Regions from separate parts of the Vibrio sp. 1F263 genome, predicted to be linked through region 4. Evidence: predicted binding sites of a transcription regulator. Region 4 holds the regulator's gene; each other region holds the start of a gene.
What was found. Region 4 encodes CRP, which controls carbon source genes, mostly activating them, when cyclic AMP is high. Its sites were predicted from a motif close to TGTGANNNNNNTCACA; they were not measured.
Positions count from the first base shown of each region.

Region 1 (7,702 bases), on a different contig from region 4:
CACTTTGAAGTTGAGTCGACATTAATGGGATTCCTCACCAATGATGCGGAAAAACGTTTCGCCTTCTTTTACCATTCCAAGCTCATGACGTGCGCGCTCTTCTATCGCGTCTAAGCCTTGGCGTAGATCATCGATTTCCGCAAACATCTCTGCGTTACGAAGATGGAGCTTTTCGTTTACTTGCTGTTGAACTTGGATTTCGTTGTTCACACCGTAGTAATCAGAAATACCATTTTTACCGAGCCACAGTGTGTGTTGTAGCCAGCCAAACACTATGAGCAGTACTAAAGCAAAAATTCGCATAACACCTTTCGCCGGTTGAAAAAGAAGGAACTAGAATAAGGCACATATATACCATAATGAGCTTATTGGTGCGAGATATGTGGTGTTAGGGAATCAATAAGTCGGAGAATTATTGTCGGGATAGATATGGTAACAATGAGATTCCCTACTCCTTCCTTCGTCAGTCTAGGGAATAACGAACTTTAGATGTAACGAGGAGGAGCTTTAGAAATTAGATCTCACTTTCCTACAAGCAAAAAAAAACGCCCTACCGAAGTAGAGCGTTTTCAAAAGCTTTAAGCTAATAATTCAGAGTGAATTATTGACCTTTAACTTCTTTAAGACCGTTGTAAGGAGCTTTAGAACCTAGAGCTTCTTCGATACGGATAAGTTGGTTGTACTTAGCAACACGGTCAGAACGGCTCATAGAACCAGTTTTGATTTGACCTGCAGCTGTACCTACCGCTAGATCAGCGATAGTTGCATCTTCAGTTTCGCCAGAACGGTGAGAGATTACTGCAGTGTAGCCAGCGTCTTTAGCCATCTTGATAGCAGCTAGAGTCTCTGTTAGAGAACCGATTTGGTTGAACTTGATAAGGATAGAGTTAGCTACGCCTTTCTCGATACCTTCAGCAAGAATCTTAGTGTTTGTAACGAACAGATCGTCACCAACGATTTGAAGCTTGTCGCCTAGAAGTTCAGTTTGGTGCTTGAAGCCATCCCAATCAGACTCGTCAAGACCGTCTTCGATAGAAACGATTGGGAAGTTGTTCGCTAGCTCAGCTAGGTAGTGGTTGAACTCTACAGAAGTGAAAGTTTTACCTTCGCCCTTCATGTTGTAGATACCAGCTTCTTTGTCGAAGAACTCAGATGCTGCACAGTCCATAGCAAGAGTAACGTCTTTACCTAGTTCGTAACCAGCAGCTGCAACAGCTTCTGCGATAACTTCTAGAGCTTCAGCGTTAGACTTAAGGTTAGGAGCGAAACCACCTTCATCACCAACTGCAGTGCTGTAGCCTTTAGACTTAAGAACTTTAGCTAGGTTGTGGAATACTTCAGCGCCGATACGTAGACCTTCTTTAAGAGTCTTAGCGCCAACTGGTTGGATCATGAACTCTTGGATGTCAACGTTGTTATCTGCGTGCTCACCACCGTTGATGATGTTCATCATTGGTAGAGGCATAGAGAATTGACCAGCAGTACCGTTTAGCTCAGCAATGTGCTCGTAAAGAGGCATGCCTTTCGCAGCAGCAGCAGCTTTTGCGTTAGCTAGAGATACAGCTAGGATAGCGTTCGCACCGAACTTAGACTTGTTTTCAGTACCGTCTAGGTCAAGCATGATTTGGTCAACGTCAGCTTGTGCTTTAGCGTCAGAACCTACTAGAGCTTCAGCGATTGGGCCGTTTACAGCTTCAATAGCTTTAAGAACACCTTTACCTAGGAAACGTGATTTGTCGCCGTCACGTAGCTCAAGAGCTTCGCGTGAACCAGTAGATGCGCCAGATGGAGCAGCAGCCATACCTACGAAACCGCCTTCTAGGTGTACTTCAGCTTCTACAGTTGGGTTACCACGTGAATCGATGATTTCACGACCTAGAACTTTAACGATCTTAGACATTGAATGTTTCCTTCTCGTTGAATATATAAATGTCAAATTTAAAGGTAGCAGCACAACTTACGCAGCTACCTGTATTCCTTTTTACTTCTCTAATTCGCCGCGCTGGAACTCGCCAGCTGCTTTAACGAAACCTGCAAACAATGGGTGACCATCGCGAGGTGTTGAAGTGAACTCTGGGTGGAATTGAGCAGCAACGAACCATGGATGGTTCGGGTTCTCAATAACTTCAACCAGTTTCTTGTCCGCAGATAGACCCGATACTTTTAGGCCCGCTTTTTCAATTTGTGGACGAAGATTGTTGTTCACTTCGTAACGGTGACGATGACGTTCATGGATCGTCGCGCTACCGTATAATTCGTAAGCTTTTGTCTCTTTCGCTAGGTGACAAAGCTGTGAACCAAGACGCATTGTGCCGCCAAGGTCAGATGTTTCTGTACGCTCTTCAACTTTACCTTCGCCATCAGTCCACTCAGTGATAAGACCAACAACTGGGTACTTAGTTTCAGTACAGAATTCAGAAGAGTGTGCCCCTTCCATTTTCGCAACGTTACGAGCGTACTCGATAAGTGCTACTTGCATACCTAGACAGATACCTAAGTAAGGTACTTTGTTTTCACGAGCGTATTGAGCAGCAAGAATCTTACCTTCAACACCACGATCACCAAAGCCACCAGGAACTAGGATTGCATCTAGGCCTTCTAAAACTTCTACGCCACGAGACTCAACGTCTTGTGAATCTACGTATTTAATATTAACGCTTAGGCGATTTTTCAAGCCCGCGTGTTTTAGCGCTTCATTTACTGATTTGTATGCGTCTGGTAGTTCAATGTACTTACCAACCATACCAATCGTCACTTCACCCGTTGGGTTAGCTTCTTCGTAAATTACTTGTTCCCATTCAGACAGGTCTGCTTCTGGAGCTGTGATGCCGAAACGCTTACATACAAGTTCATCAGTGCCTTGAGCTTTAATAAGCTGAGGGATCTTGTAGATAGAGTCAACATCGCGCATAGAAATAACTGCATTTTCTTGCACATTACAGAACAGAGCAATTTTCTTACGCTCGTTCGAAGGAATGTTGCGGTCTGAACGACAAACTAGAATGTCTGGCTGAATACCAATAGACAGCAGCTCTTTTACAGAGTGTTGCGTTGGCTTAGTTTTCACTTCGCCCGCAGCTGCTAGGTATGGCACTAGAGTAAGGTGCATGAACATTGCGCGTTCACGGCCTAGCTCTACTGCTAGCTGACGAATCGCTTCCATGAATGGTAGAGATTCGATATCACCAACCGTACCACCAACTTCAACTAGCGCGATATCGTGGCCAGCTGCGCCAGAAATTACACGTTCTTTGATAGAGTTAGTGATGTGCGGGATAACCTGAATAGTTGCACCTAGGTAATCACCGCGACGCTCTTTAGCGAGTACGTCTGAGTAAACACGACCTGCAGTGAAGTTGTTACGCTTAGTCATCTTGGTGCGAATGAATCGCTCGTAGTGACCAAGGTCAAGGTCAGTTTCAGCGCCATCTTCCGTAACGAACACTTCACCGTGTTGAGTCGGGCTCATTGTGCCTGGATCAACGTTGATGTAAGGGTCAAGCTTCATCATAGTCACTTTAAGACCACGAGCTTCTAAAATAGCCGCAAGAGATGCTGCTGCAATACCTTTACCTAGAGAGGATACAACCCCGCCAGTAACAAAAATGTAATTTGTCGTCATGTTTAACCTGAAATTGGTTGAATGAGGGAAATGGATTACTTCTGGACGGGATGAAAATATACCAGAAGCCCCTTATCGCCACAACGTGAAATCTATCACACTGCTATTTTTTATTTTTTGCTTCAAATCAATTCATGATAAAAGCTTTGATGATCTTTTCTCCGCCACTTTGACTTCATCCCATATGGAATCAAGCTGTTGTAGAGAAAAGTCGGTCAAAATTTTATCTTGCTGACGAACTTTTTGTTCCACACCTTTAAAGCGGCGTGAAAATTTCAGATTGGCTTTATTGAGAGCCGTTTCTGGATTTTTACCCAAATGTCGCACTAAATTGACGGTAGCAAACAACAAATCACCCAGTTCTTCTTCAACTAAATCTTCGTTTGGCGTTACTTGAAGCGCTTCTTCTAGCACCTCATCAACTTCCTCTAAAACCTTATCAGCGACCGGGCCGATAGAGTCCCAATCAAAGCCAAATTTCGCGACTTGCTTTTGAATCTTTGTAGCACGCGAAAGTGCAGGTAGAGAGTTTGGTATTGAGTCTAGAATACTTTCTTGAGTTTTGCCTGCCTGTGCTTTCTCTTTGGCTTTTTCAGCTTCCCAGTTGGCATTAATTTCTTCATCACTGGCAAACTCTGTATCAGAAAATACGTGTGGATGACGGCGCGTCAGCTTCTCATTGATACCGTCGACCACATCAGAGAACTCAAACAAGCCCTGCTCTTTCGCCAATTGGCTATAGAAGATCACCTGAAACAACAGGTCACCCAACTCTTCTTGTAAGTTTGGCCAATCTTTATTGTGAATCGCGTCCACCACCTCATAGGTCTCTTCGATCGTATGCGGCACAATGGTTTCAAAATTTTGTTTTAAATCCCAAGGACAGCCACCCTCAGGATCGCGCAGCTTAGTCATGATCTGTTCAAGTTGTTCAATCGGGTGATTCATCGTTTTCTTCCTATTCACTGTCTTTGATTTTTAAATTTAAAACTTCACTAAAACTAAAAAAGGTGAGCAGCCAAAACCACTCACCTTTCTATTTTTTCGGTCATCCTCAAGAGCGAAGAATGAGCGAGTTGGGGATCTCAAATCGCTTGGCGAGATTCCCTATCACGTTCGTCCCTCACTGTAGGGAATGACGACTATCTTTGTTTTACTAAGTAATTGGCTCTTCTAACAAGGCAACAAACTTACGAGACTTCTGAGCATAGCTTGCCTATGTGATGAAGCGAGTATAGTGCAGTTAACACAGTTAGAAGGCCAAGTACGACGTAAAAACTAGCCTAGGCGTTTTACGCTCATAACATCTTTGATCTGTTCTACTCGGCTTGTCACTCGACTCAGAATTTCAATATTGGTCACTTCCAAATCGAAATCCATCACCGACAGCTGACGTTTATAGTCAATACGGCTCTTCATTGTCGTCACACTGACTTTTTCGTTCAAGAACAGGGATGTGATGTCTTTCAACAAGCCGGTACGTTCTAGCGCCTCTACACGCAGTGTTAAGATATACGAGCCTACAAAACCATCTCCCCACACCGTATCGATGATACGTTCAGGGGCATGTAGGTTAAGTTCACTTAACTGCTCACAATCGCTGCGGTGTACTGAGATACCACGCCCTTGAGTAATGTAACCTTTGATCACATCCCCCGGGATAGGCTGACAACAACGAGCCAAGTGGGTCATTAGGTTATCAACACCTTCAACAACGACAGCATCCTTTTTCGGACGGCTCTGATGCGCTGGCTTATTGTCAGACTCAAGCAACTTCTCGAGTGCTTTCTTATCTTCTTCTTCAGCCGTCGGCTTATTGACCAGAGCATTGATGTGATTAACCACTTGGTTAATACGCAAATCACCGCTACCAATACCTGCATACAATTCATCAGGTGTATTGACGTTGAATCGTTTCAGCGCATATTGCTCAGCATCTTTCAGTGTTGCGCCGACTCTGCCTAGCTCGACTTCTAGGATGTCTCGTCCAGCTTCGAGATTTTTCTCACGACTCTGAGCGCGGAACCAAGCGTTAATTTTTGCTCGAGCTCGACTTGAATGAACAAAACCTGTGGTCGGATTTAACCAATCACGTGATGGATTCGGTTCTTTTTGAGTAATGATCTCAACTTGATCGCCCATCGCCAACTTATGAGTAAACGGAACGATTCGACCTGCGACTTTGGCACCGATACAACGGTGTCCAACCATCGAGTGAATGTGGTAAGCAAAATCCAACGGCGTTGCACCCATTGGTAAATCGACCACATCACCGCGTGGTGTAAAGGCATAGACTCGGTCATCAAAGACTTGGCTACGTACTTCATCCAGCATTTCGCCAGAATCCGACATCTCTTCTTGCCAGTCGATAAGCTTACGCAACCACGTGATTTTCTCATCGTAGCCACTGCGTACACCGCTAGAAGCACCTTCTTTGTACTTCCAGTGCGCAGCCACACCTAACTCAGAGTCTTCGTGCATTTGCTTGGTACGGATCTGAATTTCGATGGTCTTGCCTTCAGGGCCAAGAACTACGGTATGAATTGATTGGTAACCATTGGGCTTAGGATTCGCCACATAGTCATCAAATTCACTTGGAAGATGTTTATATTTGGTGTGAACCACACCTAGACCGGCATAACAGTCTTGCAGTTGGTCGGCAATAATACGTACCGCACGCACGTCAAAAAGCTCATCAAACTCTAAGCCCTTTTTCTGCATTTTACGCCAGATGCTGTAGATGTGTTTGGGACGACCGCTGACTTCAGCATTGATGCTTGAACGGTTCATTTCTGATGTTAGGTCATCAACAAAGTCAGTGATGTATTGTTCGCGCACGATACGACGCTCTGACAGCTGTTTGGCAATCTGCTTGTAGGTATCTGGTTGTTGATAGCGGAAAGCGTAATCTTCAATTTCCCACTTTAGCTGACCAATGCCTAAACGGTTTGCAAGAGGCGCATAGATGTTAGCACACTCTTTCGCTGCCGCACGGCGAACAGCATCAGGGGCCTTTTTTACCTCGATGAGGTTGCAAATTCGTTCTGCTAGCTTGATGACGACGCAGCGGAAATCATCGACCATGGCCAGTAACATTCGACGAACGTTATCTACTTGTCCCGAGGCAGCACTGCCTTCAAGGGTAACGTTGAGCTGGCCCAAAGCTGCCATTTCTTCAACGCCATCAATTAACTTTACGGTTTCTTTACCGTAGCTTTCTTCAAACGCTTCACGTCCAAAAACGCCGCTTGAAACAACGGGGAAAAGTTGCGCTGCAATTAAAGTGGCACGGTCCATCGACAACGTAACCAAGATTTCGATCATCTCACGTCCACGCCAAAGCAGGAGCGACGCTTGCTCGTGATCTTTTAATAGCTCTTCACAGTGACGATAAACTTTGGTCAGTTTATTCGAGGTTTTTACGTCTTGATTCAGTGACGCAATCCAACTTTCTAGCTCAAACTGTTCGCTTGGGTTTAAATGTGCGCTTCGTACCGCAACCATCATGCCTTCCTAGTTATTATGTTTTATACCCAATTCAATATGACTAACTGATTCCAAGTTAGTTCGACTCATATTGATATCAGCGCAGGCTTCCCTGCGCCTTTGTGATTCATTTTTAAGCCTTATTTAAGGGCTTCTAAGCCTTGATAAAGAGAGCCATCGATTCTAGATGACTGGTATGGGGAAACATATCCAACATACCAAGTTTGGCTAATTGATAGCCTTGTTTTTCTAAACTCTCAGAATCTCTCGCTAGAGTAGCAGGATTACACGAAACATAAACCACACGCTTCGCTCCTAACGCTGAAATTTGATCAACGATCCCACTCGCTCCAGCACGTGCCGGGTCAAGCAATACTTTATCGAATTTCTCTTTTGCCCAAGGCTGTGAAGATAAGTCTTCTTCAAGGTTAGCTTGGTAAAATTCCGTATTGCTTAACTGGTTTAACGCTGCATTAGATGTGGCTTGCTGAACCATTTCATCAACGCCTTCTACACCAACCACAAACGCCGATTGTTGCGCGATAGGCAGACTGAAGTTGCCTAAACCACAAAACAGGTCAAGCACACGCTCAT
Region 1 covers NZ_JBGONI010000012.1:29,779-37,480, forward strand. Annotated here, with positions in the region: gene ispD (2-C-methyl-D-erythritol 4-phosphate cytidylyltransferase) at 1-22, opposite strand, end outside; gene ftsB (cell division protein FtsB) at 22-303, opposite strand; gene eno (phosphopyruvate hydratase) at 602-1,900, opposite strand; gene ACED25_RS10320 (CTP synthase) at 1,982-3,622, opposite strand; gene mazG (nucleoside triphosphate pyrophosphohydrolase) at 3,755-4,570, opposite strand; gene relA (GTP diphosphokinase) at 4,901-7,126, opposite strand; gene rlmD (23S rRNA (uracil(1939)-C(5))-methyltransferase RlmD) at 7,263-7,702, opposite strand, start outside.
Region 1: the regulator CRP is predicted to act here: its motif matches at 3,707-3,722, upstream of ACED25_RS10320 (CTP synthase).

Region 2 (7,702 bases), on a different contig from region 4:
CAATGAGTACGGTTTAGAACACAAGAACGATGTCAAACTGCGCGAGATTATTCGTCGTTATGACTTTTCACGATACGTGACCAATGAAGATATGGTGAAAGCGTGGGCAGCCCAACTCGCTAATCAAGTTTACTGGCTACGCCAATTGGGTGAACAAGATGTCGTTGATGAATTTGTCGATACCTTCAAAAAAGCCTACCCAGACGATAACGACAAGAAGCTTTCAAGCCAGCAATACGGCAATAAGATCTATGGTATGACACATGTGATCTTTGGAGATTCTGAGTATTACCAGCACCAAGTAAGCGAGCAAGAACACCAATGGATCTACGATTACTTCAGAGAAAACATCGATACTATCCTGTTACGAGCTAAAGAGGATGTGATTGCTGAGGTTGGGTTGACTTTCTTATTAGCCGGTCTAGAGAATGACCCGGTTGTAGAGAAAACTAGGCTCGCAATCCAGGCATCTATCGATAAGACAAAAGGTATGATCCCTTCAGTCACCGGTGATTTTGATCTCAAGTATGGAGAGCACCGCAACGTACTCGCTATCATGCTACTCGATTGGCAGCAAGTGAACGAAGCACCGACTTATGAAGGTAACCCAAAAGTATTTACTAACATCCCTTACGGACTGCTTGAAAATCAACCGCTGAAGCACTAGCAGTAATACTTAAGTTGATTTTAAAACCCCAAAAGCCGCAAATCTCTCAAGGTCTGCGGCTTTTTAACTCTTACCAAACAATCACTTCACTCAAGCTTAGTCTTATGTTCAGGGGCAGATTTTGTTCATCACTATCGTGAAATCCCCTTCAGCGTAACCTTCTATCAAGGAAACATCATCACAGAGTGTTTTACAGAATCGATATACGCCTTGAGGGTGATAACTCATCAAGGTATTACGTGAAGGATATTGGCTTGAATTGAGCAGATTAAAAATCACCGTCTGATTCGCTAGTCCAAACATACGAGTAATCATGTTAGTCAGATAATCCGAGTCGCGAGAGATGTAATTCAATGAGCCACTGGCGATAACTACATCGTGTACCTCAAGGCTCATTTGGCTCATATCACCCGACAAAAACCGACAACGATCTTCTGTATAACTCTGCTTCGCCTTCTTTAAAAAGCCTGCGTGTTGGTCAACGCCGGTGTAAGATTGAATGCGATAGATGCTGTCGAGCAGTTCAAACAGCTCGCCATAGCCACAACCCAAATCTAAAATACTCTTCTTTTCGAAGTCAGCCGAACGAGCAATCACTTCAAAGCGACACAATTGGCTCTCTTCGCTAGTCCACCCTAAAGCTTTAGCCTTGTCGCCATTCGAGCGGTTAGCCTGCTTTCGATGATAGCGATACACTTTCCAACGATCGAGCCAGTGCATTCAAACAAATCTCACTTCAATGAACATAAGTACGCCTCAATAAACTTAGACGTCAGAATTTGAAGAAAAGAGTCCACCAATCTTATAACCGACCGCATAGCAAACCACGGCGACAGTCACAAACACCAAAGCTGAGAAGACATAAGCCACCGATGCAGCAACGCCAGTGCCCCATACTACGCTAAACACTAAACCGAGATACGCTTCTTGCGGCCACTGATAGAGAGGAAACTGAGTACCACCAGCAATAAGATAAACCATCGCAAACAAGCCAATGAAGGTAGTAATAAGACCGATAAGAACGCGCATGTTCATAGAGAGACCCTTGATAAATTTGAGCTTGGTTGCCGTATTCTTAGTCGGAACGGAATATTCTTATTCGAAACCGAGTGTTCTTAATAGAAACCGGATTTTCTTAATTGAAGCCGAATGCTATTAATCGCAACCTAATGATATTCAAGTATATCGGATAAAACAGGCTTGCTCTATTACTCTTCCGAGTGAGCCTTATACACCGCATAGCAATAAAAGTGGTGGTTCAAAATCTGAATCAACTTAACGAGCAGGCACAAAAAAGCGGACACCCTTCTCACGTTAAATCCGCAAGAAAGGTGCCCGCTTCAACTGAATTTAGGCGCTTTAACTAAATTTAGGCGCTTGAACTGAATCTCGCTTAAAGCAGGATGAAGATACCCGCTAAACACGCACTCATTAGGTTTGCAAGCGTACCAGCAGCGACTGCTTTCAAGCCTAAGTTTGCCACTTCAGCACGACGCTCTGGTGCCATAACACCGATTGAACCCAGCTGAATAGCAATAGAACCAATGTTAGCAAAACCACATAGAGCAAAAGTGACGATGACTTGGCTATGTTCAGATAACAGCGCTTTGTTTTCAACGAAGTCGATGAAAGCAACAAACTCGTTCATTACGATCTTCTGACCAATGTAAGAACCCGCCATCAATACTTCATCACTCGGGATACCGATCAGCCATGCTAGTGGTGAGAACAGGTAACCAAAGATAGCTTGCAGCGTAATACCCGCAAAACCAAACGTCTCACCTAAGCTTTCTAGGCCAGTGTTCACCATCGCAATCACACTCACGAATGCAATCAACATAGTACCGACAGCCACCGCGACTTTCATACCGTTCATCGCGCCGCTTGCCAGTGCATCGATCACGTTGCTTTGGTCAGCTTTATCGAGTTCGATATGGTCGTAGTCACTTGGTGTACTGCGCTCTGGAACGATGATCTTCGCCATTAACAGACTACCTGGAGCTGCCATGAAACTTGCTGCGATAAGGTATTTAAGTTCAACACCTAAACCAGCATAACCACCAAGCACACTGCCCGCTACGGACGCCATACCACCTGCCATTACAGCAAACAGTTCCGAACGAGTCATAGACTTTAAAAACGGACGAATAAGAAGAGGAGACTCACCCTGAGAAAGGAAGATATTACCTGTTGCTACCAAGGATTCAGCTTTACTGGTGCCCAGCAGTTTTTGCACCGCTCCACCCAAGATTTGAATCACTTTTTGCATGATGCCGAGGTAGTAAAGTGCAGAAATCAGAGCACTGAAGAAGATAATGATTGGAAGTACGCGTATCGCGAAAATGAAACCTTCAGTTGCAAGGTCGCCGAAAAGGAATGCGATACCAGCGTCTGCAAAACCAAGCAGGCTAGAAACGCCATTACTTAGGCTTGTTAGCGCCAATTGTCCCCAAGGGAAATATAACACCAAAGCCGCGAAGCCGATTTGAAGTAATAGTGCACGAGAGACTGTTTTCCAGTTAATCGAAGAACGACTTTCAGATAGCAGGTACGCACAAGCAATCAGTGCAAGAACACCGACAAAACCAAATAGAATATTCATAATGTGTCCTAGTAATCCTTAAAGAGTGAACATGAGCCAAACGAATGACATCAAAGGAATAGGACAAAGAACCGCAAGCAAAACGCTACGCGATGAAGGAGCTAACAGGGTTAGCGAATGTAACAACGAGTTGTTCATGTAAAAATCACCTTATACAAGCAGTGGAACGTAGCTGGTCCGGTCCGTGGGGTCATTCACATATCCATGTGACGGCTTGTATTGGCTAAGCACCGGCTTAAAACCGGAAAAGAAGTATAAACAGTTAAGTGAGACTTTCATCACATTTTTCAACGCAAACGATCGCGCGGTCAAGGATTAAACAAAACGCAGTGTTTATCGTCATTTTTAACTTATCAGTCAAAAAGAACGTCGAGGCAGGAAGTTTAAAATAAAAAGCCACAAAGTGTGGCTTTCTAAAGGATATTATCGAAATGGGCAAAATTAATTAAGCAATGCACTTTTCACTTCAACGTCTTGGAAGATCTCTTCGAAACGTTGTTTATAGATAAGCTGCATTTCATTAATGATCACACCACCATCTGGCACATCGTTCTCGCCTTGGAAATTTTTGCTCAGCAGTTTCTTACCTACTTCGTCGTAAATAATCACATTTACGTTGTACCAAGAGTTATCCGTAAACGCATGGAAATCATATTTCCATTCATTCAAGACGAACATCATCGATTTATTGTCGAACGCTTTCATCTGCTCAGCGACTTTAGTGATGTCTTCGTTTGGTGTCGTCTCGACTGAGTCCACCGTCACTTGCTGCTTCTTTAAGCCCGCAACAAGTCTATCCGTCAAAAACTGAGACATCGGCTGTTGTGTCGCCGTGTTGTGTGAATAAGGAATACCGAGAGAACTACGGATAATGCCCTCAAACTTTGGCTCTTTATCTTGGTCTAAAACGTATGGGCGTTTATCAATCACTGCAATAGTCAGTGCTTTTTCTTGAGGTACGACACTCAATTGTGGCGCACTCTGTTCTGGAGTTAATACTGTTGCACAACCTGAAAGCCCTAGCGTGATTGTGGCAAGGAGCAAACTGACGAGTTTTGTCATTAGATTTACCTATCTTATTGTTTTGAAGATGGTGTTCTAACAAAAATTGTCTTACTCAGTAAACATTCATTAAATCAATAATTTATACAATTCTTATTTATATAAATTGGCTCACATATCAGGTTGGTTTTATTGAGTAATTACCCAATAAAACTTTAAGCAGCAGGCGTTGTAAATGAAGATCATGAAATGAATGTGATATGTTCAACCTATGTAGAGAGCTGCGTAACCTCTCGGTTAATTCTGTGTGATTATTACCACTTTTCTGTGTTCTCCCTCATTTACTATGACTTCAAGATTCATCTTAAGTTTAGATGCGTATATACTTTGTATTATCTCACCCATTCATTATCTATAAAACGAGACGAGCTGATTAGATATAACTGCCATTGAGACTAAGAGAGGAAACACGTGAAGAAAATGGAAGCTCCGCACGACATGAACAATGGAGCTAGATTCAAAACAAATAGACACGGCTATGTGACAGTAGTTGAGTATTATAATACCTATACTGTTATTGTTGCGTTTGAAAACACCGGAAATATCCGCGCTATCAGTGCGGCGAAATTACGTACAGGTCAGTTAACCGATCGCTCTGTCGCACCTGAATCAATTATGATTGGTGAAAAGGTTGAATCCGTTAAGCATGGCATATTAACTATTACCCAAGTTGAATCTGAAAATATTGTGGTTCTGACCAATATCAATAATGAAGAAATTAGAATGTTATTGCCTGCCGTACAGAAAATGAAAGATAAAACCGAAGAAATAGATGGTGAAAATGTTACCTCGCCAAAACCGACTTCTCTTAGCCAACTAACTAAAAGAAATAAAAAGACCAAAGACGTTAATAGCATGCTTAAGAAAATGCTTACCGACTACGGTCGATACGATTAATTCTCTATTTTCTTCAACAGACCCTCTATATATTTACATTCCAATAGACAAATACATTCCCCCCAACCTTTCTCAATAGATACGTTGCATATTCGTGTGAAAAGTTAAATTTGATCAAAGTCTCACTCTGGATTTTTACCACACACAAGCGAGACCTCCGTCACAATCTCATTTTAGCTTTGTGATGGAGATCTTATTGGAATCTCAATATTTCCATTACTATGCTCCCACACAATAAGAGAACGCAGTTTCTCAACCCCTAAAATCCAATTGAGACAAATATTATGAAAAAGATTCTTGTAGTTTGCGGTAACGGCCTTGGTACTTCACTAATGATGGAAATGGCAGTGAAAGAAGTGGCTAAAAAAATCGGTTTCGAAGCGGAAGTTGATCACGAAGATCTGTCATCAGCTGCATCAAGCAACGCGGATATTTGGGTAGCAGCGACAGACGTTGCAAACCAACTGAAAGAAGGCGGAAAAGAGAACATAATCAGCCTTAAAAATATTTTTGACAAAGCATCAATCGAAGAACAACTAAAAACTTTCATGTAAGGTCAAAATTATGCAGAACTTTTTCGAATTCATGCTCGGCTTATTAAAAGAGCCAGCAATCATGGTAGGCTTAATTGCTTTCATTGGCCTTGTTGCACAGAAAGCTGATATTTCCACCATTCTAAAAGGCACAATTAAAACCGTAATGGGTTTCCTAATTTTAGGTTTTGGTGCTGGCGCTCTTGTTGGCGCACTAAATAACTTCTCAGTTGTATTTACTGAAGCATTCGGCGTAAGTGGTGTTATTCCAAATAACGAAGCAATTGTTGCATTAGCACAAGAAGCATTCGGTTATGAAATGGCTCTAATTATGTTCTTCGCATTCGTTGTGAATATTTTATTGGCTCGTATTACTCCTTTAAAATATATTTTCTTAACGGGTCACCACACAATGTTCATGTCTATGCTAGTAGCGGTAATTCTGTCTACAGCAAACATTGAAGGCACAGTTCTAGTCGCAATCGGCTCTATCATTGTGGGTACATTAATGGTTGTGATGCCAGCGCTAGGCCAAAAGTACACTGAAAAAGTGATGGGTACTGATCAACTGGCTATTGGTCACTTCTCGACACTGTCTTACATCGTGTCTGGCTTCATTGGTAGCAAATTCGGTGACACATCAAAATCAACAGAAGACATCCAAGTTCCTAAAAGCTTAATGTTCCTGCGTGATACGCCAGTAGCCGTAGCAACAACAATGGCTATCTTCTTCATGCTTGCGTCTATTATTGCGGGCGGCGAGTTTGTAGAAACAGTATCAAGCGGTCAAAACTGGGTTGTATTTACCTTCATGCAATCTCTAATCTTTGCTGGTGGTGTTTACATCGTATTGCAAGGTGTGAAGATGCTAATTGCTGAAATCGTTCCTGCATTTAAAGGTATCTCTGACAAACTAGTACCAGGAGCAAAACCTGCTCTAGACTGCCCTATGGTATTCCCAGTAGCACCAAACGCGGTACTAATCGGTTTCCTTTGTTCTTTCGCGGCAGGCCTACTAGCAATGGCAGTTCAAGGTGCACTTGGGTGGACAATCATTGTAGCGGGTGTGGTTCCACACTTCTTCGTAGGTGGTGCGGCAGGTGTTTACGGTAACGCTACTGGCGGTCTACGTGGTGCAATTCTAGGTTCATTCACGCAAGGTCTGTGTATCTCTTTCCTACCAATGCTACTACTTCCAGTACTAGGTGGTCTTGGGCTTGAAGCGACAACATTTGCTGACTTCGACTTCGGTGTTGTTGGTCTGATTCTAGGATGGATTGTTTCATGAGCCTATTCGATTTAATCGGTAACCAAGGCGTTATCATCAACTCTGAAGAGAACCTAACGGTTGATGCTGCGATTGATTTAACCTGTTCAACACTGTTAGCAAGCAAGAAAATTGAAGCAAGCTATGTTGAAGCTATCAAGCAAAAGCACAAAGACATCGGCGCGTACTATGTTCTAGCACCAAAGATTGCGATGCCTCATGCTCGTCCTGAAGATGGTGTGAACGAAGCATCACTGCAGGTGACAGTATTCAAAAAAGGTGTTGATTTAGAGTCGGAAGACAACGGTGACGTTTACCTTTCAATCACTCTGGCAGCGATGGACTCAGATAGCCATATCCATACTATTATGGCGCTATCAGAGTTGTTCCAAAATGATGATGACATTGATGCCATTATCGCAGCGGAAACAGATCAAGCGATCATCGAGATCTTAAAGCGATACTAGTTACGCTAAAAGCTGTTACTCCCGAGAAAAACTATCAGACCGAGCCCTGCTCGGTCTTTTTTTTACACGTTTCAAGTGACGATGCACCAGATTGACAAAGAGACGCCCGCCGAAGAGCTTTTCAACTCAGTACTTACCAACTGAGAGCTTCTCAACTAAAAGCATCTCAACTCAATAGTCGACAGACAAGAGCCCCTGGCTCCCTTA
Region 2 covers NZ_JBGONI010000003.1:144,463-152,164, reverse strand. Annotated here, with positions in the region: gene ACED25_RS03195 (DUF3541 domain-containing protein) at 1-667, shown strand, start outside; gene ACED25_RS03190 (trans-aconitate 2-methyltransferase) at 776-1,387, opposite strand; gene ACED25_RS03185 (hypothetical protein) at 1,433-1,702, opposite strand; gene ACED25_RS03180 (NupC/NupG family nucleoside CNT transporter) at 2,061-3,269, opposite strand; gene ACED25_RS03175 (hypothetical protein) at 3,711-4,331, opposite strand; gene ACED25_RS03170 (hypothetical protein) at 4,752-5,228, shown strand; gene ACED25_RS03165 (PTS sugar transporter subunit IIB) at 5,513-5,782, shown strand; gene ACED25_RS03160 (PTS ascorbate transporter subunit IIC) at 5,793-7,049, shown strand; gene ACED25_RS03155 (PTS sugar transporter subunit IIA) at 7,046-7,495, shown strand; gene ACED25_RS03150 (succinylglutamate desuccinylase/aspartoacylase family protein) at 7,662-7,702, opposite strand, start outside.
Region 2: the regulator CRP is predicted to act here: its motif matches at 3,537-3,552, upstream of ACED25_RS03180 (NupC/NupG family nucleoside CNT transporter).

Region 3 (7,702 bases), on a different contig from region 4:
ACGGCCATCGAAGTACTCAAGTGCCGCTGCGTAACCTGCAACATCACGGCGGTGACCGTAAGCTGAGTCGAAATCAACGAAGTTAGTGAACACGATAGTGTTGTCGCCCGCTTCAGTGATCGCTTCTTTAGTTGCTTCAAATAGCGCAGGAATACCTGTTGCTTTCGTTTTCTGAGTAATACCACAACCTGCGTAGATATCAGAGATCTTACCGATTGAGTGAACGTTACCGCCCTTCTCATCAACCAACTTCTGAAGAACTGTCGCCGCTGGCGGCTCAACAGAAAGGTCACGACGGTTACCAGTACGTTCGAACTGACCTTTACCTGCGCCAATAAACGGACGAGCGATAACACGACCAATATTGTAGTCAGCTAGCTCTTCACGAGCAATCTGACAAAGATCTAATAGGTTTTGTAGGCCGAATGTCTCTTCATGACATGCGATCTGGAAAACAGAGTCTGCAGAAGTGTAGAAGATTGGCAAGCCACTCTTCATGTGTTCTTCACCTAGGTTATCTAGGATTTCTGTACCCGATGAGTGGCAGTTACCTAAGAAGTCAGATAGACCAGCACGCTCAAGGATGCGATCCGTCAGTTCTTTTGGAAAGCTGTTCTCTTTGTCGGTGAAGTAGCCCCAGTCAAACAATACCGGCACACCTGCGATTTCCCAGTGACCTGATGGCGTGTCTTTACCAGAAGACAGCTCTGCAGCGTGACCGTACGCGCCAATGATCTCAGCGTCTGCATCCATACCAGGAGCAAAGCGACCTGTAGACTCTTTGTGAGCCTTAGCTAAACCTAGCTTAGACAGGTTTGGCAGCGTTAGTGGACCTTTACGATCCGCGTTATCTGCAAGGCCTTGATCACAATGGTCAGCAATGTGACCCATTGTATCCGAACCTACATCGCCGAATGTGTCAGCATCCGCTGTTTCACCGATACCGAATGAATCTAAAACTAAAATAAATGCTCTTTTCATTTTCTTCACCAACTTATTGCTCTTTGCACCAGAACTCTGTTTATCGGTATACACGAGGTATACCGATACCTGTTATTTACACGTCTTCAGAACGAATCTGACGGTAAACATCTGGCGTTGCTGTATATTCTCCACCCACAGTGATTGCATTTTGTAATGCCGTCGCAGCTTCTTGCCACTGTTGTTCATTGCGAGCATGAATCATTGCTAATGGTTTATCGTCGCTTGCTACTTCGCCAAGGCGAATGAAGCTATCAAAACCGACTGCGTAATCAATGCTGTCTGTTGCTACGCGGCGACCACCGCCCATACCAACGACAGCCATACCAATTGCACGCGTATCCATCGCTGATACTACACCGCTTTCGAGGGCGTACACTGGTTTAACAATTTCTGCTTTTTCTAGGTAGTTATCGTAGTTCGCTACGAAATCTACTGGACCACCAAGGCCCGCTACCATTTTACCGAAGCACTCTGCTGCTTTACCGTTATCCAGTACTGCCATCAGTTTTTCACGCGCTTCATCTGAATCTTTTGCTAGGTTACCCAACACCAACATTTCCGCACACGACGCTAGCGTGATTTCCAACAAACGTGGATTACGGTATTCGCCTGTTAGGAATTGAACCGCTTCACGGACTTCAACTGCGTTACCCGCTGAAGAAGCCAGAACTTGGTTCATGTCCGTTAGGATTGCTGTTGTTTTAGTGCCTGCACCGTTTGCTACTGCAACGATAGATTTTGCTAACTCTTCAGAGGCTTCATACGTTGGCATGAATGCGCCTGAACCGACTTTTACGTCCATCACTAGAGAATCAAGACCAGCGGCCAGTTTCTTAGATAGGATTGAAGCGGTGATCAGTGAGATGTTGTCTACTGTTGCTGTGATATCACGAGTTGCGTAAACACGCTTGTCAGCAGGAGCTAGATCGCCTGTTTGACCGATGATCGCCACGCCAGCTTCTTTGGTTACGGCACCAAACACATCGTTGGTTGGTGTAATGTTGTAACCAGGGATAGATTCTAGCTTGTCTAGCGTACCACCAGTGTGGCCTAAACCACGACCAGAGATCATTGGAACGAAACCGCCACATGCTGCCACCATAGGGCCAAGCATCAAAGAAGTTACGTCGCCAACACCACCAGTAGAGTGTTTATCAACGATTGGGCCATCAAAGTTCATGTGGCTCCAGTCAATCACCATGCCCGAATCACGCATTGCACACGTCAGTGCGATACGTTCTGGCATCGTCATTTCATTAAAAAAGATAGCCATTGCGAATGCGGCAATTTGGCCTTCAGAAACGGTATTTTTAGCCACGCCTTGAATGAAGAAGTTAATTTCTTCAGTCGTTAGGACTTCACCATCACGTTTTCTGCGAATAATTTCTTGAGGTAGATACATTAGTGCCTCCCAAACTCTAGTGAGTATGGTGTGTAGGGAAAGAGGTAATATGGAGTGACTTAACACCACTCCATCAAACAGACTTTATTGTTATACCCGATAGGGAAATTAGTATGCTGCTGGATCTGCAGTTTCGTCTGTCACTTCTAATGTATTAAGAAGGTTAGTTAGTAGGCTTGAAGCACCAAAACGGTAGTGCATGTTGTCTGCCCACTCAGCGCCTAGTAGCTCATCAGCCATCGCTAGGTAAGCTTGAGCATCTTCAGCTGTACGTACGCCACCAGCTGGTTTGAAACCCACTGTTTTAGCTACGCCCATGTCACGAATAACTTCAAGCATCATGCGTGCGAACTCAGGAGTCGCGTTTACTGGCACTTTACCGGTTGAAGTCTTGATGAAATCTGCGCCCGCTTCGATACAGATTTGAGAAGCTTTCTTGATCAGTGCTTCTTCTTTAAGCTCACCAGTTTCGATGATCACTTTAAGCGTGATGTCACCACAAGCGGCTTTACATTGCTTAACTAGCTCAAAGCCAACTTCTTCGTTGCCAGCAATAAGAGCACGGTATGGGAATACTACGTCAACTTCGTCTGCGCCGTACGCTACCGCTGCTTTCGTTTCTGCAACAGCAATTTCGATGTCGTCATTACCATGAGGGAAGTTAGTTACAGTCGCGATGCGTACTTCTGGAGTACCTTGCTCACGCAACGCCTTCTTAGCGGCTGGGATGAAGCGAGGGTAAATACAGATTGCAGCGGTGTTACCAACTGCAGTCTTCGCGTCATGACAAAGCGCCACTACTTTTTCAGTAGTATCGTCGTCATTTAGCGTAGTTAGGTCCATAAGTTTAAGTGCACGTAGAGCTGCTGCTTTTAAATCGCTCATTTCTATCTCCGATCAATATATTCAAATAGTTAACTACTTCACCATCCATCCAGTATAGATGGATATTTTAGTAATGCTCAGTAGTCACAAATGAACGGACTTGGTTCCCTGAAGACTTGATAACTTTCGCTACCAATTGCAATCCTTGTCACCGCACAGTACCAGTTTGGTCTATGGCACAACAAATCAGTCATGTTGTGTCTAACATCTATAGTGTATTGCTAATATAGCGTATTGCTAAGTTTGGCTTAATCCCAGAAGAATAACGTTCGAGCTAATCTCAATGTTACTTTCTTGCCAGCAGAGACATCCTATCCCTTTAGCTAATACATTATAGGTATCCATCAATAAATTGTAGTGCTCCTTAGAACGCAAACGGTTTGTATCTCAAAAAAACATTCTAGACCCATTTTCGACTCCAAGCATTCACTCATGCTAATGCTCAAAATCACTAGGCCCAAAAACAAAAAAGCCCCGCAGCAATTTCTTGCTACGGGGCGATATTATTATGGCGTCTATATATCGATTTCTAACTGATTAGAAAGATAAGAAGAAGCCAGCAATTGTTGCTGCCATCAGGTTAGATAGAGTACCAGCTACAACCGCTTTAACACCCATACGTGCGATGTCGTGACGACGGTTTGGAGCAATACCACCTAGACCACCTAGAAGAATCGCAATTGAAGAAAGGTTTGCGAAACCACATAGAGCGAACGAGATAATTGCTTGAGTCTTAACAGACATTACTTGACCAGTCGCTTCAACGATTTGAGCGTTTTCACCGATGTATGGTACGAAGTTTAGGTATGCAACAAATTCGTTAACAACTGTCTTCTGACCAATGAAAGAACCAGCAATAGTTGCTTCTTCCCATGGAACACCAATGATGAATGCTAACGGTGCGAAGATCCAACCTAGAAGAAGTTCTAGAGTTAGGTTTTCCATACCGAACCAACCACCGATGCCACCTAGGATACCGTTGATAAGAGCGATTAGACCGATGAATGCTAGTAGCATTGCACCAACGTTAAGTGCTAGTTGTAGACCAACTGACGCACCGCCAGCAGCTGCATCGATAACGTTAGCAGGCTTGTCGTCGCCACCGTCGATGTCTGAACCTAGGTTCTCGTCAACTTCATCAGTTTCAGGCTTGATGATTTTAGCGAATAGTAGACCACCAGGTGCTGCCATGAATGACGCTGCTACTAGGTACTCTAGAGGTACACCCATAGATGCGTAACCCGCTAGTACACCACCAGCAACAGACGCTAAACCACCACACATTACTGCGAATAGTTCAGAGTTAGTCATTTTAGGAACAAATGGACGAACAACTAGAGGCGCTTCCGTTTGACCAACGAAGATGTTTGCAGCTGCAGACATAGACTCGGCGCGAGAAGTACCTAGAGCTTTCTGAAGACCACCACCAAGAACCTTGATTACAACTTGCATCGCACCAATGTAGTAAAGTACAGAGATAAGAGCAGAGAAGAAGATTAGTGTTGGTAGAACTTGGAATGCAAAGATGAATCCGATACCGTCAACTGAGAAGTTAACAAGGCTACCAAATAGGAAGCCAGTACCATCTTTACCGTAGTCGATCACGTTTGCTACACCGGCAGAGAAACCTGCAAGTAGATCACGACCCCAAGGGATGTAAAGTACGAATGCACCAAGTGCGAATTGGATAGCGAAAGCGCCACCCACTGTTCTTAGATTAATTGCTTTGCGGTTGTCGGATAGTAGTACTGCGATTGCAATCAGTGCAACCATTCCGACGAGGCTCATAAACAGGCTCATAGTTTATGACTTCCTTATTAGTTATTTATTGGCGTGTTACAAAATGGGGCTATAAAGCGGAGGCAATTATACTCATGCGACCACTAATAAAGTAATGCCGTCCTCACACTTTCGTAGAAGATTCATGTACCATTCACACGTAAATGTGAGCCGAATCACAAGCCAAGTGCAATTTACGCAAACGATAAACAAAAACCTTCGATTTTATTCACATATACCGAATGCGCGATGGCTATTTTGCCAAATTTGCGCTGCAACCGATTGCTTCGGTTCTTTTCTAAGCAAAAATAGTTCATTTAAGATCGTAACTAAATGCTTGGAATGATTAATATTTCCTTGTTTTCCATGCATGGGCATATCCGGGGCATCCGTTTCTAATACCAGGCATTCAAGAGGCAGTTTTGAGATAGTGGTGCGTGTTTTTTGTGCTCTTGGGTAAGTAATCGTTCCACCGACGCCAATATAGAAACCAAGCTGAATCCACGCCAAAGCCTGCTGTTCGCTCCCTGAAAATCCATGGATCACGCCACCTAAAGTAAATTTATGCTGCTTTATTAGCTCAATAAGTCGGTTAAAAGACTTCCTTTCATGGATGATTAATGGCAGTTCAAATGCCTTCGCGAGTTCCATTTGTTGGATGAAAAAACTCTCTTGTTTCTCCCGTGCAACATCGACAAAAAAGTCGAGGCCACACTCTCCTATCGCAACACATTGGCTGTTTTTTGATGAGAGTAATTGGCGAAGCTCTGAGAATTGCTTGTCATTGGCTTGCTCTAAAAAATAAGGATGGAAACCTAAAGCGTAGTAAACATTAGGGTAAGATTGAGCGATTTCATCAAGCTTCCTCCAGTTACTTTGGCCAATAGAAGGGATGATTAACTTCTCGACTTGCCCCTGTTTCGCCTCTTTAACGTAACCTTCAATACCTTTATCAAGTGAAAAACCTTGCTCAAAGATGTCAAAGTCCGCATGGCAATGGGTGTCAAACAGCGGAAATTCACTTAATTCTGGTGTCATCTTCCCTACTCTCTGTTTGTTGTCCTTGAGGATCACGGCGATAAGCCACGCAGCTGCGCTTATTTTCAGGCGTTAAGCCAAGCTCTTCGCACCACTTATCGTATTTCTTAATCCAAGCTTTTATCCAACTGAACATACTTACCTTAAGCCTCTAACCTCAAAAGACACGAATAAAAAAACGCCTATTGCAGAACAATAGACGTTTTTGTTTAACTCGAATAGAGCGCAGAGTGATTAGTGCTCGCGCGTCGCTCGGAATTGAACTTCTGGGAAACGTTCAGAAGCTAGGTTCAAATTCACCATAGTCGGTGCGATGTAAGATAGGTTATCACCACCATCTAACGCTAGGTTAGCTTGGCTCTTACGTTTGAACTCTTCTAGTTTCTTAGCGTCATCACATTCAACCCAACGTGCAGTTGCAACGTTCACACCTTCGTAAATCGCTTCAACGTTGTATTCCGCTTTCAAGCGCGCTACAACCACATCAAACTGAAGTACACCAACTGCACCAACGATCAGATCGTTATTTTGCAAAGGACGGAATACTTGAACCGCGCCCTCTTCAGAAAGCTGAACCAAGCCTTTTAGAAGTTGCTTCTGCTTCAATGGATCGCGCAGACGAATACGACGGAATAGCTCAGGCGCAAAGTTAGGAATACCTGCGAACTTCAAGCTTTCGCCTTGAGTAAAGGTATCGCCAATCTGAATTGTGCCGTGGTTATGCAGACCAATGATGTCACCCGCGTATGCTTTTTCAGCACGAGCACGGTCACCCGCCATGAAGGTTACTGCATCTGAGATACTCACGTTCTTACCAGTACGAACATGGTTCATCTTCATACCTTGGTCGTAAGTACCCGATACGATACGCATGAATGCGATACGGTCACGGTGTTTTGGATCCATGTTTGCTTGGATCTTAAATACGAAACCAGAGAACTTCTCTTCAGTCGCTTCAACATCACGCTCATTTGCTTGACGTGTTTGAGGCGCAGGAGCCCATCGAGTTAGGCCATCAAGCATATGGTCAACACCGAAGTTACCCAATGCAGTACCGAAGTAAACTGGAGTCAACTCGCCAGCAAGGAACAGTTCGTGATCAAACTCAGGACATGCGCCAATAACCAATTCAAGCTCTTCACGAACGCTGCTCGCCAGATCTTCGCCAACAGCTTCGTCTAGTTCAGGGTTATCTAGACCTTTGATAATGCGAACTTCTTGGATCTCATGGCCGTGGCCAGATTCATACAAGATCGTTTCATCACGGTGAATGTGGTAAACGCCTTTAAACTCTTTACCACAACCGATAGGCCAAGAGATTGGAGCACAAGCCATACCTAGCTCGCTTTCCACTTCATCTAGCACTTCCATTGGGTCACGAACATCACGGTCAAGTTTGTTCATAAACGTTACGATTGGTGTATCACGTAAACGCGTTACTTCCATCAGTTTACGAGTACGATCCTCGACACCTTTCGCAGCATCGATAACCATCAAACAAGAGTCAACCGCGGTTAATGTACGGTACGTATCTTCCGAGAAATCTTCGTGTCCAGGAGTATCGAGTAGGTTGACTAGACAATCGTTGTATGGGAATTGCATTACAGACGTAGT
Region 3 covers NZ_JBGONI010000007.1:68,745-76,446, forward strand. Annotated here, with positions in the region: gene ACED25_RS06860 (phosphopentomutase) at 1-981, opposite strand, end outside; gene deoA (thymidine phosphorylase) at 1,058-2,386, opposite strand; gene deoC (deoxyribose-phosphate aldolase) at 2,495-3,271, opposite strand; gene ACED25_RS06875 (NupC/NupG family nucleoside CNT transporter) at 3,809-5,071, opposite strand; gene ACED25_RS06880 (TatD family hydrolase) at 5,276-6,088, opposite strand; gene ACED25_RS06885 (DUF5363 family protein) at 6,069-6,224, opposite strand; gene prfC (peptide chain release factor 3) at 6,323-7,702, opposite strand, start outside.
Region 3: the regulator CRP is predicted to act here: its motif matches at 5,216-5,231, upstream of ACED25_RS06875 (NupC/NupG family nucleoside CNT transporter).

Region 4 (7,702 bases):
CGTCAATGGAAGGTGGTGAAACTCAACTGCCAACTACGTTTAGCCCAGGTATTGAGCTGTAGTTTTGGTTCTTAAGCTTTAACTTGATGAATCATAAGCTTATGAGCTCTAGGTTCATGAGTAACAGATTCATTGATTGATTGTGTAATAAGGAAGCGGTGTTATCGCTTCCTATTTTCACCCACGTCCGACACCTAGATTGGGCGCTAGATAATAATAGAACAAGTATGTCACAGGCTGATGGCTGCTGACTCTATGTCCAGCCTCTCCCTTTCTAATCCAAATTACTAGCTTGCTAGAACCTCTGACAAGGAGTCACCATGACGCCCGATCTACTCTTTAAATCACTATGGAATGATTACATTCACAGGCTTTGTCCATCGGCTGAGAAAGTACATCACTTGCTGAAAGAAGACGAAGCCCTGATTAATGATCATATTGCACTGCGTACTTTTAATGTTGCACCGCTGGGGATTGAAACACTGGCCAAGCCTTTCCTTGAGTTAGGTTACAAGGCATGTGGCGATTACTTGTTTGAGAGCAAGAAGCTAGTGGCTAAGCATTACGAGCATCCAGATCCAAAACAACCAAAAGTGTTCATTAGTGAGTTGAAGGTCGAAGAGTGTTCAAGCGACTTACAACAGATCGTTGCTAAGTTGGTTGGGCAAGTAGACGCAAGCAAGCTTCAGGGTCATGAATTCTTGTTTGGTGGTCGTCTTTGGGGTTTGAGCTTCGCAGATTTCCAAGTGCTAGCAAAAGAGAGTGAATACGCTTCTTGGCTCGCAGCTCATGGTTACGGTGCAAACCACTTTACGGTGAGTGTGAACCAGTTAAATAAGTTCGATGAAGTGCAGGCCGTGAATGACTATCTGAATGAGTCGGGATTCACTATCAATGCGTCAGGTGGTGAGGTGAAAGGCTCTCCAGAGGTCTTATTAGAGCAATCATCAACTATGGCAGACAAAGTCCCAGTTTCATTTGTTGAAGGCAATGAGATGATTCCTGGAGGCTTTTATGAGTTTGCTAAGCGTTATGTGATGGCCAATGGTGAGCTTTATACCGGATTTGTCGCGGCTTCAGCTGACAAGATCTTTGAAAGCACCAACGGTTAAAGAAAGATACGAGTACGGGCTTTGCCCTAGAGGTGCGGGTACGCTTCGCTTCGAGATACTTTAGAATAGTGAAGTCCGATTTCTAACTTTGCTTCCCGCATCTGTTCTTTAGACCTTTAGAAAACAAAAAAGCCACCAAATTCGCATTTGGTGGCTTTCAAATTTTTGGCTCAGTTAATCGAGATTAACGAGTGCCGTATACCACGATGGTCTTACCGTGTGCAGAAATTAGGTTCTGCTCTTCTAGCATCTTCAAGATACGACCTACGGTCTCACGAGAACAACCAACAATCTGGCCAATCTCTTGACGAGTGATCTTGATTTGCATGCCGTCAGGGTGAGTCATTGCATCTGGCTGTTTTGCTAGGTTTAGTAGCGTTTGAGCGATACGACCTGTTACGTCAAGGAACGCTAAGTCACCAACCTTTTGGCTAGTTACTTGTAGACGGTTTGCCATTTGCGCTGAAAGACGCATTAGAATATCTGGGTTCACTTGGATAAGTTGACGGAATTTCTTGAAAGAAATCTCAGCTACTTCACAAGGAGATTTTGCACGAACCCATGCAGTACGCTCTTGGTCTTCTTCGAACAAGCCAAGCTCACCGATGAAGTCGCCTTGGTTTAGGTAAGAAAGAATCATTTCCTTACCTTCTTCGTCTTTGATAAGAACTGCCACAGAACCTTTAACGATGTAGTACAAGGTTTCTGCCTTTTCACCAGCATGAATCAAAGTACTTTTTGAAGGGTACTTATGAATATGACAGTGTGAAAGGAACCACTCTAATGTTGGATCGGTTTGGGGTTTACCTAGAACCATAATATCTTACTTCCTCTGCAGGGTATGCTTGCCGCTTTCCATATTTTAGCTAAGCCTGAATTGACCTAGCTAGGATAAGAGCACTCGTTGAGTGCTGCAAGCTATCTTGTGTTTCGTTTAAGAATAGTATCCTTTTTCAGGTACTATTTCTTGATTTTAATCGTGACCAAGCTACGATTTTTTACGCAAAATTGTGCACATGATCACGGTATGAAAAGTAATCAACCAGAATGTTGTTTTGTTAGCCTATTTTCCCGGTTTCTATAAGTTGTTGCAGGATCGGCCTTACAATGAGCTCCATAGCAAAACTCATCTTGCCTCCTGGCACCACAAGCGTGTTATGACGTGACATAAATGAGCCATCAATCATAGCCAACAGGTAAGGGAAATCGACGTTTTTGATGCCGCGCAAACGTATAACCACGAAGCTTTCGTCTAAACTTGGGATCCCTTTTGCATTCAGTGGATTTGATGTATCTACGGTAGGGACACGCTGAAAGTTGATATGAGTACGCGAAAACTGCGGGGTAATGTAGTTAAGGTAATCATCCATTGAGCGAACAATAGAATCCATCACCGCTTCGCGAGAGTGACCACGATCGCGTGTGTCACGAACGAATTTCTGGATCCACTCCAAGTTTACGATAGGTACCATGCCGATAAGCAGATCGACGTGTTGAGAAACATTGATGTCACCATCGACTACGCCACCGTGAAGACCTTCGTAGAACATCACATCCGAGTTTTCAGGGATCTCTTGCCATGGCGTAAAGGTGCCGGGCATTTGATTGTAAGGCACGGCTTCATCGAAGGTATGCAGATAGCTACGGACTTTTCCCGTGCCTTCATTGCCGTATTGACGGAAGAAATCTTCTAATGCACCAAAATCGTTAGCTTGTGGACCAAAGTAGCTGATGTGCTTACCTTGCTCGCGCGCCTTACGGATCTCGACATCCATCTCTGGTCGAGTGAAGCGATGGAAACTATCCCCTTCAACCCAAGCTGCCTTCACGTCCATCATATTGAACATTTTTCGGAAGGCTTCTGAGGTAGTGGTGGTGCCGGCTCCAGATGAACCCGTCACCGCAATAATTGGATGTTTAGCGGACATGACAACCCTTGTCTTTTGAGTAACTTACTTGTTAGCAATCGTTTACCACTATAACACGGCTCCTTTATGAGCGCAGCTTAGAAGCGTTTTGTGACTTGAATATCAACTGTTTCATGCAGTTCAGAAAACACGATACTCACTTCTCCTGAGGCTAATTGATGTTTCACTTGGTCAATTTTGTTTTGCAGTGAAACTTCTACGTCACCATAGTCCGTACCTTCACGCAGTACGAATTCTTTGATGAGGTTTTCCAGTGTCTCTGGCGCAATGTCTTGCCACGGGATGATCATAAATACTTCTCTCTTTTATGTTCATGGGTAGGTTTATTGTTGTAGAAATGAGTGAGCTTAGTAATATTTTAACTGTTATTTACTAAGGCTCGTCATTATGCCGAATCTTGTAGACTTTCATAGTAGGCGGGTAATGCTTCTTCTAACCAAAATCTTGGCTTGAGTGTGCTGCCGGTAATGAACCCCACATGACCGCCTTTTTGAAACAGTCGATAATCGATGTTATCAGGCAGAACGAACTTTGGAATCACATCATCGGTCATGAAAGGATCGTCCTTGGCATGAATGATCTGAGTTGGTAGTTTGATCTTCTTGAGTTTAGGTAGTGCGGAGCATTGTGCATAATAATCTTGGGCATTTTTGAACCCATGCAGAGGCGCCGTGATTTGTTCATCAAACTCATACAGTTTGGTGATCTTCTTAATGGTTTCCGCTGTGACACCAAGCTTTTCCTGTAGCAGGCTAACTTTTTTCAAGGCGTTTGATTTTAGAGAGTTGAGTAGATACTTCTTATAGAGTTTGGAGAAGCCCTGCTCAATGCGACTAGAACAACAAGCCAAGTCAAATGGAGCAGATACTATGGTCGCCGCCGACAGCAATGGGTCGTCGGCATACTCAGCCAAATAATTCGCCAGCATGTTACCACCCAAAGAGATACCAACTGCAACTTTGGGGTTGTTGGGGAACTGCGCGTGCAGATGCCTTAGGAAAAAGCGCGCATCTTCGACTTCACCTGAATGGTATGCACGAGCCAAGCGATTTGGTTTTCCGCTGCAACCTCTAAAGTGCATCATCACTGATAGCCAACCATCTTTAGCAAATGCATTCATCAGCCCGTTGGCGTAAGGGCTCTCAAAGCTCCCTTCTAATCCGTGGAATAGAACGAATATTGGCTTGTTACTTTTATCATCATTGCTTGGCGTGTCACCGTCTGGCGATTCACTCCATGCAAGGTCTAGGAAATCGCCGTCGGGAGTTTCTAAGGTCTGCCATTGAGGAGCAAACAACGCCTGCTTTCTAATAAATCTTGGCACTAAGGTTTGTAAATGTGGATTCGATAGGCCAGCGGCAGCGGTAAATATTGTCATAAAAACAGTCCATGCTTCTTTTATGGGCTTTGATAAAGTGTTGAGCTTTTAGCGAAACGCCCACGTTTTTATTTGAGCTTGGTTGATTCTTAGCATAAGCGCAAGGGTTTCACTGATATGATCGACCAAAACAGGTGATGGGTAACTGGTTGAATAATATCAAGGTTGGGCGTATTAAAGACTCCCCCAAATGTGTTTTAGTCAGCATGCGATCATGGTAGCGAGAGAGCGCAGTTAAGCTTGGAGCTTGATTGAATAAAAGGAAAAGGAAATGCGTTAGGGCTGTGGTGCTGGTTCAGAAAAAGCGTCGTAGAGATTTTCCGCCCCTAATAAACGACAGTACTGTAAAGCGAGCGGTGATTGTTGGTTCGCAGTAAGTTGAAGAGACTTAATGCAGTCGACGAGATCGGATTGCTGTTGTTTCTCAAGCTGTAGCTCAAATTGTAAGGCTTCACGGTAGAGTGAATCAACAACGTGTGCTTTGAGGTGTTTACGCAGCTCTCGATAACTATGAAGCAAGGTTTCAGAGCGACTTAAGCATTGTTGCACCTTGTGCCACTCCTCCTCAGCGAAAGAGAGTTGCTGCTCATCAAGCCATTTGAGAAGCAGCAGTAGATTGACGTTGCCATGGAATTGGTTTTGCAAAGCTAAGCACGCATCCTTAACACCGCGCACACTGTAATACTGAAGGCTAAATTGCCATAGTCGTTCCAGTGTTAGTGATATTGGTGCGTGCTCTGGGCTCATAAGCTATCCATATCCAGTTCCATCTGCTCAAGCTCTTCTTGAGTGGACATCCAATCCATTTCAACTTCTTCTAGCTGTGACTTACTGCTCGCTTGTAGAGCGAGTACTTTATTCAGTTTAGCCTTATTTTCAGCTTCATACAGTGAAGTATCGGATAATTCTTGCTCGGCTTCTTCAAGAGCCAACGTTAATTTATCCATCTGCTTTTCAAATTGAGTCAGCTTTTTACGAATTGGTGCCGTCAGTTTACGGAACTCTGCTTCTTTACGTTTCTGATCTTTTTTTGCTGCTGCACTGTTGGCGCCATCTTTTGCTGGTGCCAATGCTTGTGCTTCTTTGCGCTCAACTTTCTGTTGTTCGGTTAGCCACTTGTAGTAATCGCTAAGGTCACCATCAAACGGTGCAACTTGACGGTCGTGTACAAGGTATAAATCATCAGTAGTGGCACGAAGTAGGTAGCGGTCGTGCGATACGATAACCATCGCGCCTTCAAACGTCTGCAACGCAAACGTTAGTGCCTGACGCATATCGAGATCCAAGTGGTTGGTTGGTTCATCGAGTAGTAATAGGTTCGGTTTTTGCCATACCAGCAGAGCCAATACTAAACGCGCTTTTTCACCACCGGAGAACGGTGCCACTTTATCGAGTGCTTTTTCACCTTGGAAGCCAAAGCTACCTAGGTAGTCACGCAGTTGTTGCTCGGTGTGTTTTGGCGCAATCTGCATCATGTGCTGAAGTGGTGTCTCTTCCGGGTGCAGCGTCTCTAATTGGTGCTGTGCAAAGTAACCCATTTTAACGCCTTGCGAATAGCTCAGCTCACCACCTTGCTGTTTCAGTTCGCCAGAAAGCAGTTTAATCAGCGTCGATTTACCTGCACCATTTCGACCAAGCAAACCAATACGGCTGCCCGGTACTAGGTTTAGGCGAATCTTCTCTAGAATCAGGTTGTCGTCGTAACCCGCCGATACCTCGTCCATCATCATGATTGGGTTTGGTAGTGCGTCTGGTTCTCTAAATTCAAAGCTGAAAGGGTTATCAAACTGAGCGGGCAGTACTTGTTCCATTTTTTCTAGCGCTTTAATACGGCTTTGCGCTTGGCGAGCTTTTGAAGCTTTGTAACGGAAACGGTCAATGTAGCTCTGCATGTGCGACATTTGTTTCTGCTGCTTTTGGTACATAGCTTGTTGCAGAATTAGCTTTTGCGCTCGTTGGGTTTCGAACGACGAGTAGTTACCGGTGTATTCATTGAGCAGTTGATTTTCAACATGCACGATGCGGTTGACGATAGGATCCAAGAAGTCCCTATCGTGTGAGATAAGAACGAGTGTGCCTGGGTAGTTTTGTAACCAGCGTTCTAGCCACATTACAGCGTCTAAATCCAAGTGGTTGGTTGGCTCATCGAGTAACAGTAGGTCACTGCGACACAGTAGGGCTTGCGCTAGGTTTAAACGCATACGCCAACCCCCTGAAAATTGAGTCAGGTTCCATGTCATTTGTTCTTGGCGAAAGCCCAGGCCGTCTAACAGCTCAGCCGCGCGTGCTTTGATGCTATAACCACCAATGGTTTCAATCTTGCCATGGATCTCTGCGACTAATGTGCCGTTGTCGGCTTGTTCGGCTTTCTCAAGTTGATCTTCAAGGCCACGGTATTCACGGTCGCCATCAATCACGTATTCAATTGCTGTTCTTTCTAATGCAGGTGTTTCTTGAGCAACCCAAGCCATTTCCCAATGGGCTGGTTTACTGAATGAGCCAGCATCAATAGACAGTTCGTCCTTAATTAGGGCGAACAGCGTAGATTTACCACAGCCATTCTTACCAACCAAACCGATCTTGTCGCCAGGGTGAAAAGTCGCAGATGCTTGGTCGAGGAGTGGCTTACCGCCGCGTAGCAATTGAATATCAGAGAAAGTAATCATAATTGAAATAGCATAGAAATTAGAGGTGAACAGACGCCTGCATAGTAGGCTGAAACCAGATAAAAGTCGATCACAATGCAATTTGCGTTATGATGCCAATAACATATTAGTAACTTTTGCTTAAATTCTTGTGGCCTTGCCACCGTTTAGCCTTCAAAGGAATGTTTCAAAGGAATGAGTAATACTCCCTCGACAGACAACCCCGTGCCAAAGGTGCTGGTCATCTATGCGCACCCAGAGCCGCAAACCTCTATCGCTAACCAGATCATGGTTAAAAAGATAGAGTCGCTTGGGAATGTCAAAGTCCACGATCTCTACGCCATCTATCCTGACTTCTTTATTGATGTGCCTTCTGAGCATGCATTGCTGCTTGAATTTGATGTGATCGTGTTCCAACACCCTTTGTTTATGTATTCCTGCCCATCACTGCTTAAAGAGTGGTTTGACCGAGTATTAGGCAAGGGTTTTGCGTTTGGTGAGCAAAGTGCGCTTAAAGGTAAACACTGGCGCAGTGTGATTACTACCGGTGGTAAAGAAGAGGCGTTTGGTGCCGCAGGCTATAATAAATATCCATTACAAGAGATTTTGCAACCATTCGAGCTAACGGCTGCTTTGTGT
Region 4 covers NZ_JBGONI010000011.1:12,036-19,737, reverse strand. Annotated here, with positions in the region: gene astD (succinylglutamate-semialdehyde dehydrogenase) at 1-62, shown strand, start outside; gene ACED25_RS09775 (DUF1338 domain-containing protein) at 321-1,112, shown strand; gene crp (cAMP-activated global transcriptional regulator CRP) at 1,297-1,929, opposite strand; gene ACED25_RS09765 (phosphoribulokinase) at 2,171-3,040, opposite strand; gene ACED25_RS09760 (YheU family protein) at 3,118-3,330, opposite strand; gene ACED25_RS09755 (hydrolase) at 3,426-4,418, opposite strand; gene ACED25_RS09750 (TIGR02444 family protein) at 4,695-5,165, opposite strand; gene ACED25_RS09745 (ABC transporter ATP-binding protein) at 5,162-7,084, opposite strand; gene kefG (glutathione-regulated potassium-efflux system ancillary protein KefG) at 7,259-7,702, shown strand, end outside.